Regions from separate parts of the Pseudodesulfovibrio tunisiensis genome, predicted to be linked through region 1. Evidence: predicted binding sites of a transcription regulator. Region 1 holds the regulator's gene; each other region holds the start of a gene.

Region 1 (4,199 bases):
TCTACATGCTTGTCGGCATTGTCAAACCCAATGCCGGCGAGGTGTCGCTGCATGGCAAGCCCATCACCGGCCTTCCTCTTCATGAACGCGCACGCCTCGGCGTGAGCTATCTTCCCCAGGAAAGCTCCATCTTCAAGAAGCTGACCGTCCGCCAGAATCTGGAGATCATTCTGGAACAGACCGACATGACCCGGGCTCAGCAGCGGGCCCGCGCCGACGAGCTGCTGGAGATGTTTACCATCACCAAACTTCAGGATCAGGCCTCCATGTTCCTGTCCGGCGGCGAACGTCGTCGTCTGGAAATCGCCCGGGCCCTGATTCTGGACCCGGATTTCATCCTGCTCGACGAACCGTTTGCCGGCATTGACCCCATTGCGGTCATCGACATTCAGGAAATCATTTCCGTGCTCAAGAGCATGGGCATCGGCGTATTGATTTCCGACCACAATGTGCGCGAGACCCTGAGTATCTGCGACCGCGCCTATCTCGTTTACGAAGGCGCGGTCATTCTGGAGGGAGCTCCCGAGGAAATCGTCCAGAACAGTCAGGCTCGGCAGATATATCTCGGCGAGGATTTTCGCCTGTAAAAGCGGATTCCGCGTTTTTTCCCCTTTTCCCGATTTACACCTCCCGGAAAGGTTTGGTACACTTTTTTCATATCGTGTATCTGCCTGTATATTTTCTATAGTCACGGCATGTTAGGCGGTTTGTCTTGCAGGGGTGCCCAGTGTGTGGCATAGTATCACAAACGATCGGATTACAATAACGCATGATTTGATAATCGAGCACAACCCGGAACGGGCTTCAGCGGCGTTCACAGGGCATCAATATGGGACTGGAACTCAGACAACAACTCAAGCTTTCGCAACAACTGGTCATGACTCCCCAGTTGCAGCAGGCCATCAAGCTGCTGCAACTCTCGCGTTTGGAATTGGTTGAAACGGTTCAGCAGGAACTTCTGGAAAACCCGTTTCTGGACGAATCGGAAACGGACCCCATCGAACCGCAGCATGAAAGCGACCCCAACGAAAAGCTGAGCGAATCCCAGGAAAACGAGGAACTGGTCCGCAATGCGGACTGGGAAAACTATCTCGGTGAATTTTCAAGTACCTCGAAGCAGGCTCAGGTCCGGGAAACGGACCACCCTGAAGAAGGGCTCTCCTTTGAAGCCCGTCTGGCATCGAAACCTTCTCTCGAAGGCCATCTGAGCTGGCAGATTCATCTTTCCGATTTCACGGAACAGGACCTTGCCATCTGTGAAGTCATTCTGGGCAATCTGGACAGCAAGGGATATCTCCAGGCCTCCATTCAGGAAATACAATGCATGGTTTCCGCTCCGGAAGAGAGCATCGAGGCCGTGATCAAACGCATCCAGCGGCTTGATCCGGTGGGCGTGGCATCCCGCACCCCGCAGGAATGTCTGATGGTCCAGATGGAGTTTTTCAAAATGGACGAAGACCCCATTCTGGTCTCGCTGGTTACCGAGCATCTGGAGGACCTTGAAAAGCATCGCTACAAGCCCCTTGCACGCAAGTTCAAGATTTCATTGGAAGAACTCAAGGGCTATCTGGATGAAATCCAGAAGCTCGACCCCATGCCCGGGACTAATTTCAGCAGTACCGAACCATATTACGTCAGCCCGGATGTCTTCGTGTACCGCTACGGCGACGATTTCGTCATCATCCTGAACGAGGACGGACTGCCTCGGCTGCAGATGAATTCCTTCTACATGGACAGCCTGGACGCGGCTCCGGCCAAGGACAAGGAATACTTTCAGGAAAAGATGCGTTCGGCTGCATGGCTCATGAAAAGCCTGTACCAGCGGCAGCGCACCTTGTATAAGGTAGTTGAGAGCATAGTCCGCTTTCAACGCGAGTTCTTCATGAACGGGGTGACCAAACTCAAGCCCCTCATCCTCAAGGAGGTCGCCGAGGACATCAGCATGCACGAATCCACTGTCAGCCGGATTACCACCAACAAGTATGTGTCCACGTCGCACGGAATCTTCGAATTGAAGTTTTTCTTCAACAGTGCGCTGGACCTGGGTGACGGCTCTCAGGTGGGCTCTGAAAGCGTCAAGGCGCTCATCAAGAAGATGATCGCCGAGGAAGATCCCAAGAAGCCGCTGAGCGACGAACGCATCGGCGAGATTCTCAAGGAAAAGCTGGACGTGAACATCGCCCGACGCACCGTGGCCAAGTATCGTTCCGCAATGGACATTCCGTCCTCTTCCAAGCGCAAGCAGTTTTTTTAACAGGTTGTCTGTACCCATCATCAACCAGGAGGGTAACCATGAACATCAGCTTCACCTTTAAGAATTTCGAACCGTCCGATCATCTCAAGGGCTATGCAAACAAGCGGTTTGAAAAGCTTGGAAAGTTTTTCACCGGCGACGAGGTTGCCGAACTGCAGGTGAATTTGCTGGTAGAAAAGTTTCGCCACAAGGCGGACATCGTGCTTACCGCCGACAATATTCATATCTCGGCCTTCGAATCTTCCGAAGACATGTATTCCACCATCGACATGGTGCTGGACAAGGTTGAAGCCCAGCTCAGAAAGATGCGTGAAAAGATGAAGGGCCGCAGCAAGATGGCGCGCGGCAACAAGACCGTGCAAATGAACGTCCTCAGCTTTGATGACCTCAGCGGCGAACGTACGCCGTCGATCGAGCTGACTTCCGAATATGAACCAAAGCCCATGAGCGTGGACGAAGCCGCCATGCAGCTTGAAACCATGGATCACGAATTCCTGGTGTTCCGCAATGCGGAAACCGAAGGCGTCAATGTCATCTACAAGCGCAAGAACGGGGATTTCGGACTGATCGAACCTGGATTCTGACATGATACTTGGTGATTACCTGGACAAGAAACTCATCTTTCCGAACCTCGTTTCCTCGACAAAGTCCGAGGTACTGAAAGAACTTGTCGCCCCCTTGGGCGAAGCATATTCCGAGTTGGACGCGAACGAGGCCGTTCGCGTCCTTCTCGAACGTGAAGGGCTTGGTTCCACCGGCATCGGAGATGGAATCGCCATCCCCCACGGCAAACTCGACGATCTGGACAGGATTCTCGTTCTGGTGGGACGCAGCAGCGAAGGGGTGGAGTTCGATGCGCTCGATCACAAACCCTGCCACATCTTCTTTCTCGTGCTTGCTCCGGCTCAGGTGGCGGGAATGCATCTGCGCATTCTGGCGCATATTTCCCGGCTCCTGCGCGATTCCTCGTTCAGACAGGAATTCATGGATGCCGTGGATGCAGATACCCTCTGGAACCTGCTCAAGAACGCGTAACCAACCGAGTGGCGATGTCTCCGCGCAACACTTTTCCCGTCATCGTGGTCACCGGCATTTCCGGCTCCGGAAAAAGCACGGCTCTCCGGGTATTCGAAGATCTCGGATATTTCTGCATTGACGGCCTGCCAGCGGGCATGGTGCCCAAGCTGGCCGAACTTTTTTCCGGACAGGACAAAAAGCATCGAGGTCTGGTATTGGGCATGGACCTGCGCCAGCCCGATTTCCCTCGGCGCTGGGAAGACGTCGTCAGCCAGTTGCAGGAGCAGCAGGCAGCGGTTCAGGTGGTCTTTCTGGAAGCGCGAATGGACACGCTCGTGCGACGGTACGCCACCACCCGTCGCCCGCATCCTCTGGAAACCCGGGATTTGGGACTGGAGCAGGCGCTGGAGCGGGAACGCGACCTGTTGGACCCCGTCCGGCAGACCGCAGCTCTGGTCATCGACACCACGGGGTATTCCATCCATGACCTCAGACGCGTGATTCAGGAGAAGTGGGCGGCATTCGATGAAGAGGCCAAGGGAATGCGGGTTCATGTCATTTCCTTCGGTTTCAAATACGGAGTGCCTCGGGAAGCTGATCTGGTTTTTGATCTTCGTTTCCTGCCGAACCCGTATTTTGATGAAAAACTGAAGCAGCTTTCGGGCAAGGATGCAGCGGTTTCGAAATATGTTCTGCAAGGGCAGCCCGGCTCGGAATTTCTCGACCGCTATCTTGATTTTCTGGAATACATCCTTCCCCTGTATGCGGAAGAAGGGCGATACAGGATGACGTTGGCACTGGGATGCACTGGCGGCAGGCACAGGTCCGTTGCCGTGGCCGAAGCCGTGTATGCACGGCTCAAGGACAAGGGCTACGCGGCATCCATCGAACACAGGCACCTTGAACTGGGTTGATTCATGGCAGCAAA
Region 2 (4,199 bases), 1.7 Mb from region 1:
AGTAGACCATGTAGCCCACGATGGTGAACAGGGCCAGACCGTTCAGGGCCACGGCCACGCGGAACAGCCCGAACCAGACCTCCTGGGTCGCCTTGCGCCGGAACAGGTGGCGGGCCGCGTGTTCGGAACCGGTCATGTTCACGCTTGCTTCGGTCATTTCCGTCATTGCTCCTCCGCCACTGTGGTGGCGTTGAAATGAAAAAATCCTACAGGGACGCCGAGCCGACCTGCTTGTACTTGTGCGCAATGTGGTCGGCCAGCAGGTTGAACAGGAACGTGATCGCGAACAGGACCAGCGCAATGGCGAACAGCGCGAAATAGTGCATTTCCAGACCGAAGCTGGTCTCGCCCATTTCCGCGGCTATGCTTGCGGGCATGGGCCGAACCGGGTCGAAGATCGATCCCGGAATCATGGCTGCGCCGCCTGCCACCATGAGTACGACCATGGTTTCGCCGATGGATCGGGACATGCCCAGAATCACGGCCGTGGACAGACCGGACAGGGATGCGGGCAGCACGACGCGCGCAATGGTCTCGAACCGGGTCGCGCCAAGGGCCAGCGAGCCTTCGCGCAGTTCGCCCGGTACGGAATGAATCGCGTCCTCGGCCACCGAGGTGATGGTGGGCACGGCCATGAATGCCAGCATGATCGAGGCATTGAGCATGTTGACCCCGAAACGGATGTCGAACAGTTCCAGCATGACCGGAGCCACCACGGCCAGCCCGAAAAAGCCGATGACCACCGAAGGCAGGGACGCGAGCAGCTCGATGAGCGGCTTCACGATTTCCCGCACCTTGTTGGGCGCGATTTCGGCCAGATAGATGGCGGTCATGATGCCCAGCGGAATGGCGATGAGCGAAGAGAGTGCGGTCACGCATACGGACCCGGCGATGAGCGGGAGAATGCCCCATTGCGGCGTCTCGGAAACCGGCTTCCACTTGTCCCCGAAAATGAAGTCGAGGATGGGCACGCCCGCATGATGTTCGCCCACGGCGTCGAAGCCCGTGAATGTGGGCAGGGCCTCGGAAAACAGAAAGTACATGATCAGGCCCAGCGCAATGATCGAAAGGCTGGCGCAGCAGAAGAAAAAGCCCTTGATGATTTTTTCCCTGGCATGTCTGTTCAGCATAAGCCGTCCTTGGGCGCGCCGATCCGCCGGGACGCCGAACGTCCTGGCGGAAGCGCGTTTGTCTGTCTGTTCAGGCCGATTCCGCTACCTGACCGGAACGAATCCGGCTTCCTCGATCAGCTTCTGGCCTTCCGGACTCAGCGTGAAGTCGATGAACGCCCTGGCCTCGGCGGACACGGTGTCGCGGGTATAGAGATTCAGGCCGCGGGACAGGGGGTAGGACTTGTTGATGGCGTTCTGCATGTTGGCTTCCACGCCGTCCACGGTCAGCGGCTTGATTCTGGGATTCAGGAAGCCCAGCCCCACGTAGCCGATGCCCTTCCTGTTGCCCGCGATCTTGGCGGCCATGGCCGCGTTCGACGGCATGCGGGAGACCATCTCGAATTCGTCTTCCTTTTTCATGACCTTCTTGTGCCACACCTCGTAGGTGCCGGAATTGGTCTCGCGGGAGAACAGCGCAATCATGCCCTTGTTGCCGCCCACGTCCTTCCAGTCGCGGATCCTGTCCTGATAGATGTCCTTGAGCTGAGCCGTGGTCAGGCCGTTCACTGCATTGGAGGGATGCACGATGGGCACGAGGCAGTCCAGGGCGATCACGTACTGGACCGGGGTCACGCCGTTGGCCTTGCACTTTTCGGCCTCGGCAGACTTCATGTCGCGGGACATCATGCCGATGTCCGCGGTGCCGTTGATGATGGCCTTGGCTCCGTCGCCCGAGCCGGTGGCGGAGATGGAAAAGGTCACGCCCGGGGTCTTGTTCTGATACGCGGCCACCAGCTTTTTCATGGCCGGGTCCACGGTGGTGGAGCCCTTGACGCGAATCTGGCCGGCAAAGGCCACGGTGGAAGCAATGGCAAACACGACGGTCAGTACAAAAACACTCAGTTTTTTCATGATGTTGTCCTTCCTCAGAATATTTTGGGGTCTGGTCGGCCTCATTTGCGTGGAAAACAACTAGCAAAACCGTGTTACGGGTGCGTGACGCGCAGGCAAAACCTGAGTGACACCTGCAACATTCCTCCGGTGGCACACTACTTGATTATTTCTCCCGATTGGCAAATTATTCCCCCGGAAACCATGCGGAGACATCCATGAAAACGAAATATCTCATCATCGGGGCAGGCCCCACCGGACTGGGCGCGGCCCGCAGGCTCAGGGAACTCGGGGAAGACGACTTCCTGATTCTGGAACGCCACGACCACGCAGGCGGCCTTGCCGCCAGCTTTACCGACTCCCACGGTTTTACGTGGGATATTGGCGGGCATGTGGTATTTTCGCATTATAAATACTTCGACGACCTCATGGACGACTTGCTTGGTGACGAACGGCTGGAGCACCAGCGGGAATCCTGGGTGCGCACCTGTTCCTCATGGGTGCCGTATCCCTTCCAGAACAACGTGCGCCACCTGCCCGAAGGCCCGCGCTGGGAATGCGTGGAGGGCCTGCTGCCCGGCAACCGTCCCGAGGAGCCCCCGACCAGTTTTCGCGAATGGATTCTGCACGTGTTCGGCCCGGGCATTGCCCGATATTTCATGCTGCCCTACAACTTCAAGGTCTGGGCCACCCCGCTCGAACTCATGCAGTATTCATGGATCGGCGAGCGGGTCAGTGTGGTTGATCTGAAAATGGTGCTGGAACGAATCCTCCGAGAGTGTGACGATGTGGCGTGGGGGCCGAACAGCACGTTCAAATTCCCTCTGCACGGGGGCACCGGGGAAATCTTCCGCAGACAGGCAGCACGGCTGGAAGACCGCATCCGCTATGGGCAGAAGGTCGTGGAAATCGACGCGGCAGCCCGGACCGTGCGCACGGTGCAGGGCGAGGTCGTGGAATACGACTTTCTTCTGAACACCGCGCCCCTTGATCTGCTGGCCGGGAAATGGCTGATCTCGCCCGATGCCGAACTCAGGGAGGCCGCTGCCCGGCTTACGCACAATTCCGTGTACGTCGGCGGGGTCGGGCTGGACATGCAGAGCGAGGCGGACCACAATTCCCGATGCTGGATGTATTTCCCGGAAAGCGATTCCCCGTTCTACAGGGTGACGAATTTCCACAACTATTCTCCGAACAACGTGGCTCGTCCCGGGGAGCAGCTCGCGTTCATGTGCGAGACTTCCTGGTCGGATCACAAGCCGGAAAATCTGGATGAACTCATGGACCGGACCATCTCCGGTCTGATAAACAGCGACATGCTCGATGCGGGACGCGTTCCCGACATCGTCACGAAATGGGAAATTGCCGTGGACTACGGCTACCCCGTGCCCTGCCTGCAACGAAACAGTGCCCTTGCCGCGATCCAGCCGAGGCTGGAGGCGCTGGACATCTATTCGCGCGGCCGCTTCGGCGGCTGGAAGTACGAAGTGGCCAACATGGACCACTCCGTGATGCAGGGCGTGGAATGGGCGCAGCGCATGGTCGCCGGCGAACCGGAAACCACCTACTCATGGAAGTGATGCTCTTATGAAAAATGCGATCTACCGGCAGCGCAGGGAAAATCTCAAGCAGCTGCTCTCGGAACGGAAAATCCCGGCCCTGCTCGTGTCCCATGCGGCCAACCGCTTCTATCTGAGCGGCTTCGAGCTGCATGACGCCCAGTGCAACGAGTCCTCGGGCTGGCTCGTGATCACTGCGGACGGCGACGACTATCTTTTCACCGATCCCCGCTACTCGGATGCGGCGGCACAGGTCTGGGACCCGAAAAACATCTGCGTGTACACGGGCGACAAGTTCGGCACCGTGGGCGGATTCCTCAAGGACCACAAGGTCTCGAATCTCGCGTTCGAGCCCAAGGCCTTTCACCTGTTCGACCACGAACGCCTGATCGAGCACGTGTCCCTCACGGCCATTGACGGCCTTGTCGAGGAACTGCGCATCATCAAGGATGCCGAGGAAATCCGGCTCATGGATGACGCCATGCGCCTGAACCACGAAATGTTCGAGCACATGGCAACCTTTCTGCAGCCCGGCCAGACCGAAGTCGAAGTGGCCCGGGAAGTGGAACGCTTCTTCCGCGAAAACGGTGCCGAGGAACTCGCCTTCTCCACCATCGTGGGTGTCGGCCCGAACGCG
Region 3 (4,199 bases), 810 kb from region 1:
CCTGCTTCATCCGGATGACAAGGCTCGGGTGCTCAAGCTGCTTCAGGAGCATCTGGATGGGCATTCCGAAAGCTACGAATGCGAGTACAGGCTGCTCAACGCGGATGGCGGATGGACATGGGTTCTGGCCAAGGGGCGGGTCTGCATGCGGGATGATCTGGGCAGACCGCTTCGCGTGGTGGGCATTCACATCGACCAGTCCGAGCGGAAAAAGGCCGAGGAGGAATTGATCATTGCCCGGGAGGCTGCCTTGGCTGCCAATAGGGCCAAGAGTCTGTTTCTTGCCAACATGAGTCATGAAATCCGAACACCGCTCAATGCCGTGCTGGGCATGCTGCAATTGCTCGAATATTCCGGTCTGGAGGAGGAACAGAGCGAATATGCGGCCAGCGCCGTGGCTTCGGGCCGGGCCTTGCTTGCCGCGCTGGAAAACGTGCTCAACCTGACTCATGCCGACCCTCGACGCGATCAAACGTGTCACGAACATTTTGTCCCGGCGGAACTGGCTGAATGGGCCATGCGGATTTTTCGGCCCACGCTGAAGCAGTGCGGTGCCGAGCTGCACGTTTCCATTGCCCGGGGAACTCCTTCGCTGCTGTGTGGCGATGCCGACAAGCTGCGGCAGATTCTGTTCAACCTGCTTTCCAATGCCTTGAAGTTTTCCCGTCAGGACGTCGATCTGGAAATGCTGGCCGTGACCGACTCCCGGGTGGAGCGCGGTGCAGTCTTTGTCCTTCGCATCGCGGACAGGGGAAAGGGCATGAATGTGGAACAGCTTGCCGATCTCTTCCGGTTCGAGACGACGAACGGACTCCCGTACTCGGGCGATTATCTGCACAAGGGACTTGGCCTGCGTGTGGTCCGTGATCTGGTGTTTTTGCTGGGCGGCGAACTGTGCCTGAGCAGCGAACCGGACAAGGGAACCGAAGCGCTTCTGTCCATTCCTGTGTCGCTTCCCCTGCCGGAACAGGTGAGTTCGGGAACGCAGACGGGGGCACAGGTTTGCCATCGGGTTCTGCTGGTCGAGGACGAGGCCGTGAACCGGCTTGCCGCACGCCGGTTTCTGGAAATCCTCGGGCACAAGGTCGCGACAGCCTCGACAGGTCCTCAGGCATTGAAAATGGCCTCGGAGCAGGCGTTCGACTGCATTTTCATGGATATCCGCATTCCGCAGATGGATGGACTGGAAGCGGTTCGGGCAATACGGGATTTGCCCGGGCAGCGGGGCAGGGTGCCCATCATTGCCCTGACGGCCCACAGCATGCCCAACGACAGGGAGCGTTTTCTGTCTCACGGCATGGACGGCTATGTGGCCAAGCCCATGACCATGGAGGACCTCCGTCGGGAGTTGGAGCATGTGCTGGGCCCTGCTGCCGAGGATGCCGGCGAGAATGTCGAATGATCCATAAATCATGTATTGGCGACCGGTGAACTCTCTTTTTGGTGGATCGGGCGGTTTGACTCCTTTTGCCTTCCTGTTTTCTGTTCTTCATAACCATCTTGAAATAATACATGTTTTTGGACCTGGTGTCGGTGCCCGGATTTGGCATGTGCCTTGCTTTGGTTCGGGTGGGGCCGTGTGCCCGAAACCGGACGAGGCAAAGCATGAGAAACGACAGACGGAATACGCGAAGCAGAAGTGGACAGGCCGTGGTGGAAACCGCGCTGATCCTGCCGCTGTTTGTGGTGGTTCTGTTGGGGATCATGGATTTCGCCCGGCTGTACTGGACGCAGAGCGTGGTACGCGGCGCAGCCAACGAGGGCGCGCGCATGGCCATTCTGGTCGAGGCCGAGGAAAACGACATACTGGACCGGGTGATCGGGGAGATCGCTTCGGGCGGTCTGGATCAGACTCCGAACGTGAGCGTGGGTGAGCGAAATTCCGGCCAGCCCGTGTCGGTTTCCGTTTCCGTCCCCTTTGAATTCGTGGTGGTCGGTTCCATCGTGCCCGGCCTTGAAAGCGTGAATCAGGTCGCGGCGACCGCGGTCATGACCCGGGAGCGGTGAGCATGAAGCGCACGCAGGAAGGCAGACAAGGCGCGGCCGCCGTGGAATTCGCCCTGGCACTGGCCTTGGTCCTGATTCCGATCATGGCCGGGGTCTGGGACATTTCCAAGTTCATCGACATCAACCATGTCCTTGCCCGTGCCGCGCGGGAAGGCGTGATCATGGCTTCCAGAGGCCATGACCCCACCGAGGCGGTGCGGGAATGCGTCTCCCGTGCCGGACTCATGGATCAGAATCTGGATGTGGCCGTGACCACGGCCTCGAATCCCGGTCTGGGGCAGGAAGTGCAGGTCGAGCTGGCCTATGATTTTTCCGGATATACGATCTTTCCGTGGGAGGAGTTCATGCCGCAGGGAGTGACAACCGCAGCCGTGGCCAAAATGGAGTGAGGGCGTCGTGATGCGTTTTCATCATGTATTCAGGGATGAGCATGGGCTTGCCAGCGTGGTTGTGGCCCTGTCCATGACCGTGATCATGGGCATGGTGGCTCTGGCCGTGGATCTGGGACACATTCATCTCAAGCGGGCCCGGTTGCAGACCGCTGCTGATACCGCCGCGCTTGCCGGGGCCAATTCCCTGCTTGCCTATGGTCGGGATTTCACGGGACTGCGGGCCGTGATCAGGGCATATGCCGCCAGAAACATGGATGAGGCGGATCAGGTTGCGGTCGCGATACAGGATGCGGACATCGTGTTTCTCGGAAACGGAGCGCCCGATCCTGATGATCCCGATCAGGTGGAAGTGACCATTACGCTCAGCCGGGAACGGGAAAATCCCCTGGCATTGCATTTCGGCGGAGTCATTGGCGTGCCCGTGGTGGACCTTTCGGTCACGGCCCGGGCCGGGCTGGTTCCGGTGTGCGGCTCCAAGTGCGTCAAGCCGTTCGTGGTACCCACCAAGTTCGAGTGGGACGACTATGCGGACCCGGGCACCAAGGGCTACGGGAACGGGGAACTGGACGTGGAAAGTCCGGGCGAGCTCGCTTCGGTGAACGTGCTTGGCTACGATCAGGGCGACGTGGGCACGCAGATCATCATCAAGCCCGGTGATCCGCAGCTCGCCATTGCTCCGGGGCAGTACAACCTCGTGGACCTGCCGCCCGTGAACAAGGGCGATCCCGTGACCGGGGCGGATGCGGTGCGCGAGAACATCGCGGGGTGCACCGGGTCCAACGACACCTTGGTGGAACCGGGCGACGAACTGCTGCTGGAGCCGGGCAACAGCGCCGGGCCGGTCAAGCAGGGAGTGAACGATCTTCTGGGCGAGGACCCCTATGCGTATTGGGATTCGTCCAGGAATGCGGTCGAGGGCAGCGTGTACGATGATCCCATGGACAGCCCCCGGGTCGCGCTCATGGCGTTCTACGACCCTCGGCAGCCGCCGATTTCCGGCAGAAATTCGATTTATGTCTATGAGCTGGGTGCGTTCTTCATCGAGGGAGTGGACGGGCAGGGCAATGTCTCGGCCCGATTCATCAATGCCGTGGCCGTGGACCCGGACCCCTCGGGAAACGATGACTGCATTCTGCGCATGAGCCGTCTGCTCATGGATTCCAGCCGCAGTTGATTCCGCGGATGCCTGCATGCATGATGAAAAAACGCCGCGTCCCGAATGGGGGCGCGGCGTTTCGATTGGTTCGACTTGTCTGGCTATTGGGCCTTCTGCACGTCGGCAGCGACCTTCATGGAGACGATCCTGTCCGGATTCTTGACCATGCCGTTGGCCCATTTGTCGCCCTTGGTGATCATGTCCACGTATTCCATGCCCTTGGTCACCTTGCCCCAGACCGTATAGTTGCGATCCAGGCTCGGCACGGTTTCGAAACAGATGAAGAACTGGCTGTCCGCGCTGTTCGGGCTTGAGGCGCGGGCCATGCTCACGGTGCCGCGCACATGAGGCTCGCTGTTGAATTCCGCGGGAATGTTCTGGCCGGAACCGCCTCTGCCCGTGCCCGTGGGGTCGCCGGTCTGGGCCATGAAGCCGTCGATCACGCGGTGGAATACCACGCCGTCGTAAAATCCCGTGCGGACCAGTTCCTTGATCCGTTTGCAGTGGGCCGGGGCCAGGTCGGGCCGCATTTCGATTTCCACCCTGCCGAATTCCAGATCCATGTACAGGGTGTTTTCCGGGGCCGAGGCCAGACAGGGCGTTGTCAGGGCGAGCAGGGTCGCGAAAGCGGTGAGCAGAAGGGT
Region 4 (4,199 bases), 1.4 Mb from region 1:
CCCGGGCACCACGCCCGAGGCAGGAATCCTGTCCGAACTCCCGGCGCGGAATACCACGGCCTCGGTGCTCATGCTCGCGGACAGGGAATCCAGCGCCTTCACGGCCTTGGCCTCCTGAATGTACCCCACCACCGCGTTCACCAGCACCACGGCCAGTATGACCAGCGAATCCACCCACTCGCCCAGATACGCCGTCACCAGCCCTGCCGCTATCAGAATGTAGACAAGCGGCTGATGGAATTGCAGCAGGAACCTTTCCAGATTCGTCCTGCCCTTCTTCCCGGTGATCACGTTCTCCCCGAAATGCTTCAGCCGCTGCTCCACCTCCAGCTCGTCCAGCCCCTTCCCGGGATCAACGTCCAGAAACTGCGCAACCTCGTCCGCCTCAATGTGATGCCAATGCTTGTCCAGCAACCTTTCCATGGTTCCCCCTCCATCGAAATCCGACCGAATATGCCCATTTTGCCCCGACCATACCCCGCCTCGCGGATTCAAGACAAGTCCTGATCCCTTTTTTGCCTTCGGCGACCTAAACCTTTTGAAAAAGGTTCAGGAATCCGAAACTTTTTGGTGCTACGCCGCCTGAAAAAACACAGGGAACTTGTCAGGCTCATATGGCGGCGTAGTTGGTCGCACCACAGCCAAACCTGCCCTGCCGAGAAACGAATCTCGGGGGAAATGAACAGACAAAGAAAAAAAACTCTCTCTTTCGGACCACCCGTTTCGGGCAAATCGAGCAGCCGGAGAAATGTCCCGGCAGGGCATTCCTCCGGCTGCTCGATTTTCCCGAAACGGAATGGGGATCCAAGGGGCCTTGCTCCTTGACGGGTCCGGGCAGCGCCCGGGCCCCCCGGGAGGGTCGCCGAAGGCCTCTTTTCCCATCCCCCGGCTATTGGCGTGCGTGCGTATCCCTGATAGGTTGCCGTCATGCCGTTTCCCAGGGATCTTCCGCTTGAGGACGTATTTTCGTCCATTGCCGACGGGCTGTTCACCGTGGATGCGGACTGGAACGTGACGTACTTCAACGAGGCAGCCGAACGCATCACGGGCATCAGCGCGTCCGAGGCCGTGGGCTGCAAATGCTGGGACGTGTTCCGCTCCAGCCTGTGCGACGGAAACTGCGCGCTCAAGGCGTGCTTGCAGAATGGCGGTCCCATCACGAACAAGTCGATTTTCGTGGTACGCCGGGACGGCAGAAAGGTGCCCATTTCCATTTCCGCCTCGCCGTTGCGCAATGCCCGCGGCGAAGTGATCGGCGGGGTGGAGACCTTCCGCGACCTGACCGAGATTCAGGTCATGCGCAAACGGGTCAAGGAACTGTACAAGTTCGAGGACATCGTGGGCCGCAGTCCGGCTCTGGAAAAGATATTCGAAATCCTGCCACAGGTAAGCCGTTCCGAGGCCACGGTGCTTCTGCTGGGCGAATCCGGCACGGGCAAGGAACTGTTTGCCCGGGCCATCCACAACCTGAGCACGCGCAAGGACGGGCCATTCGTGGCCGTGAACTGCGGCGCACTGCCCGACACCCTGCTGGAATCCGAATTGTTCGGATACAAGGCCGGTGCGTTCACGGACGCGCGCAAGGACAAACCGGGCCGCTTCGAATTGGCACGCGGCGGCACGATCTTTCTGGATGAAATCGGCGACCTGCCAGCAAAATTGCAGGTCAAGCTGCTCCGCGTGCTTCAGGAAAAGGCGTTCGAGCCATTGGGCGGAGTGCATCCGGTCAAGGCGAACGTACGCGTTGTGGCGGCCACAAACCGCAATCTGGAAAAACTGGTCGCAGACGGCACGTTCCGGCAGGACCTGTACTATCGCCTGAACGTGGTCACCCTGCGGTTGCCGCCCCTGCGCGAGCGACGCGGAGACATCGGCCTGCTTCTGGACCACTTCATCGAGGAATTCAACGCGATTCAGGGCAAACAAGTGGACGGGGTTTCCGAAGACGTGATGCACATTCTCATGCGCCATGACTTCCCGGGCAACGTACGCGAGCTGGAAAACATCCTGGAATTCGCGTTCATCCTGTGCTCCTCGGGCTTCATTCAGGTGGACCATCTGCCCGAGAACCTCCGGCCCAGACAGTCCGGTTCCACTGACCCGAACGCCCTGTTTTCCGGCACGCTGGAACAGATCAAGTGCCGGGCCGTGCGCGCGGCGCTGCAACGCAATGATGGCAAACGCATGGCCACCTGCCGGGAACTCGGCATTTCCAAGGACACGCTCCGCCGCATGCTCGCCCGCTGCGAAAAATCGGGCGAATAATTCGCCTGCCCCGACGATTCCGGGCGCATCCCTCTTCCCTTTCAGCTTCGCACTGGGAAAGTAAACACCAGTATTTACATACTTTTATTTTATATATTTCTTTGGCACGCCGCATGCTTTGCGTCTAGTCAGTTCGCGTCGGAATGTCCCGCGGACGGAGCCGATTATGACGGAAACAAAGAACCTGATTTGCCTGGCTTGTTACCAGGATCGACTTGCCTCGGTATTCGACAACGCAAGCGAATACCGGCTGTACGAGACAGATCAGGACAACCATATTTACCCCGCAGGCCGCCTATCCCTTCCCTCAAAGGACCCTATGGACAGGACATCCGCCATTATGGCCTGCGGGGTAACTTGCATTCTCTGCGGCGCAGTGTGCGACACCACCCGCAAGCATCTGGAGCGCGGCGGCATTGCCGTGCATCCATGGTTGACTGGAACCATTGACGAAACACTCCGGGCCTACCTGCAAGGTTCTCTGGCGGACTTTGCCATGCCCGGTTGCAGAAACTGCGGGGAACGCCGATCCCCGGCGGTTGTGCCCGTCCCGAATGCCGACGCGGGACAGGAGCGCGACTGACCTGGCAAACAGGCATTTGACATTCCCGCATCAGGTGTTAACTCTCCTTCGAAACATTGAAGCAAACCACCCGCAAGGAGTCTCATATGAGCGACGCATGCAACGGCTGTTCTTCGGCTACCGGAGACGGCGGCTGTTCCAACCCGAACGGTTGTCCCAGCCAGGAAGACATGAAGCTGAAGAAGACCCTGTCCCGCATCAAGCACAAGGTCGTGGTCATGTCCGGCAAGGGCGGCGTTGGCAAGTCCACTGTCGCCGCGAACATTGCGGTGGCCCTGGCTCTGGCCGGCAAGAAGGTCGGCCTGCTCGACGTTGACGTGCACGGCCCGTCCATCCCCCGCCTGCTCAGCCTCAAGGGCAATGCCCCCAAGGTTTCCGACGGCAAGATGGAACCCGTGCAGTGGAACCGCAACCTGTGGGTCATGTCCCTCGGCTTTCTGATTCCCGACCCGAATCAGGCCGTGATCTGGCGCGGTCCGGTCAAGATCGGCCTGATCAAGCAGTTCGTGGAGGACGTGGCCTGGGGCGATCTCGATTTTCTCGTGGTCGACTGCCCTCCGGGAACCGGCGACGAGCCGCTCTCCACGCTCCAGACTCTGGGCACCGACGCGCTCGGCGTGATCGTGACCACTCCGCAGGGCGTGGCCGTGGACGACGTGCGCCGCTCCATCTCCTTTGTGCGTGAACTGGAAAACACCGTGTTCGGCGTGATCGAGAACATGTCCGGCTTTGTCTGCCCGGATTGCGGAGCCATCCACAACATCTTCAGTTCCGGCGGCGGCGAAGAACTGGCCAGGGAAATGGGCGCGAACTTCCTCGGACGCGTGCCCATTGATCCGGAAGTCGCCCGCTCCGGCGACGAAGGCTACCCGTTCATGAAGGTCCACAAGGACACGTCCACGGGCAAGATATTCGCGGAAATCATCAAGCCTCTGCTGGCCCTTCCCGAATAAGTTTCCGGAAACACGACAGAATAATTCACGGCCATGCTTCGTTTTTTCGAAGCATGGCCGTATGCATTGCAAGGGGGAACCATGACAACGACACTCATCCGCAACGCAACCATCCTGACCATGGACAAACAGCGCCGCATCTTTCAGGGCGGCGACGTGCTCGTGAGTCAGGGCAAGATCGCGGCCATCGGCGGCGTGCCCGAGGACATGATTCCCGAAGACGCGGAAATCGTGGACGCAACAGGCAAGCTCGTGCTGCCCGGCCTGATCAACACCCACGTCCACACTTCCCAGCAGCTCGAACGCGGACTGGCCGACGACGTGAACCTGCTCACATGGCTGCATGACCGCACATGGCCCTTTGAAAGCGCGCTGCTTGAGGACGATTCGTATTTCTC

Evidence for each region. Region 1 encodes sigma-54, which starts transcription at its own class of promoters, with help from an activator protein. Its sites were predicted from a motif close to CTGGCACGGNNNNTGCTT; they were not measured.
Region 2: the regulator sigma-54 is predicted to act here: its motif matches at 2,154-2,171, upstream of MPN23_RS12740 (protoporphyrinogen/coproporphyrinogen oxidase).
Region 3: the regulator sigma-54 is predicted to act here: its motif matches at 1,544-1,561, upstream of MPN23_RS16890 (TadE/TadG family type IV pilus assembly protein).
Region 4: the regulator sigma-54 is predicted to act here: its motif matches at 2,367-2,384, upstream of MPN23_RS10510 (NifB/NifX family molybdenum-iron cluster-binding protein).

The regions. Positions count from the first base shown of each region.
Region 1 covers NZ_CP094380.1:781,280-785,478, forward strand. Annotated here, with positions in the region: gene lptB (LPS export ABC transporter ATP-binding protein) at 1-587, shown strand, start outside; gene rpoN (RNA polymerase factor sigma-54) at 830-2,254, shown strand; gene hpf (ribosome hibernation-promoting factor, HPF/YfiA family) at 2,293-2,838, shown strand; gene MPN23_RS03900 (PTS sugar transporter subunit IIA) at 2,840-3,289, shown strand; gene rapZ (RNase adapter RapZ) at 3,304-4,185, shown strand.
Region 2 covers NZ_CP094380.1:2,641,723-2,645,921, forward strand. Annotated here, with positions in the region: gene pstA (phosphate ABC transporter permease PstA) at 1-157, opposite strand, end outside; gene pstC (phosphate ABC transporter permease subunit PstC) at 207-1,130, opposite strand; gene MPN23_RS12735 (phosphate ABC transporter substrate-binding protein) at 1,215-2,024, opposite strand; gene MPN23_RS12740 (protoporphyrinogen/coproporphyrinogen oxidase) at 2,222-3,583, shown strand; gene MPN23_RS12745 (M24 family metallopeptidase) at 3,591-4,199, shown strand, end outside.
Region 3 covers NZ_CP094380.1:3,582,899-3,587,097, forward strand. Annotated here, with positions in the region: gene MPN23_RS16885 (PAS domain-containing hybrid sensor histidine kinase/response regulator) at 1-1,402, shown strand, start outside; gene MPN23_RS16890 (TadE/TadG family type IV pilus assembly protein) at 1,606-2,007, shown strand; gene MPN23_RS16895 (TadE/TadG family type IV pilus assembly protein) at 2,010-2,396, shown strand; gene MPN23_RS16900 (pilus assembly protein TadG-related protein) at 2,407-3,573, shown strand; gene MPN23_RS16905 (peptidylprolyl isomerase) at 3,657-4,199, opposite strand, start outside.
Region 4 covers NZ_CP094380.1:2,135,057-2,139,255, forward strand. Annotated here, with positions in the region: gene MPN23_RS10500 (cation-transporting P-type ATPase) at 1-423, opposite strand, end outside; gene MPN23_RS10505 (sigma-54 interaction domain-containing protein) at 928-2,265, shown strand; gene MPN23_RS10510 (NifB/NifX family molybdenum-iron cluster-binding protein) at 2,585-2,848, shown strand; gene MPN23_RS10515 (Mrp/NBP35 family ATP-binding protein) at 2,935-3,801, shown strand; gene MPN23_RS10520 (amidohydrolase) at 3,883-4,199, shown strand, end outside.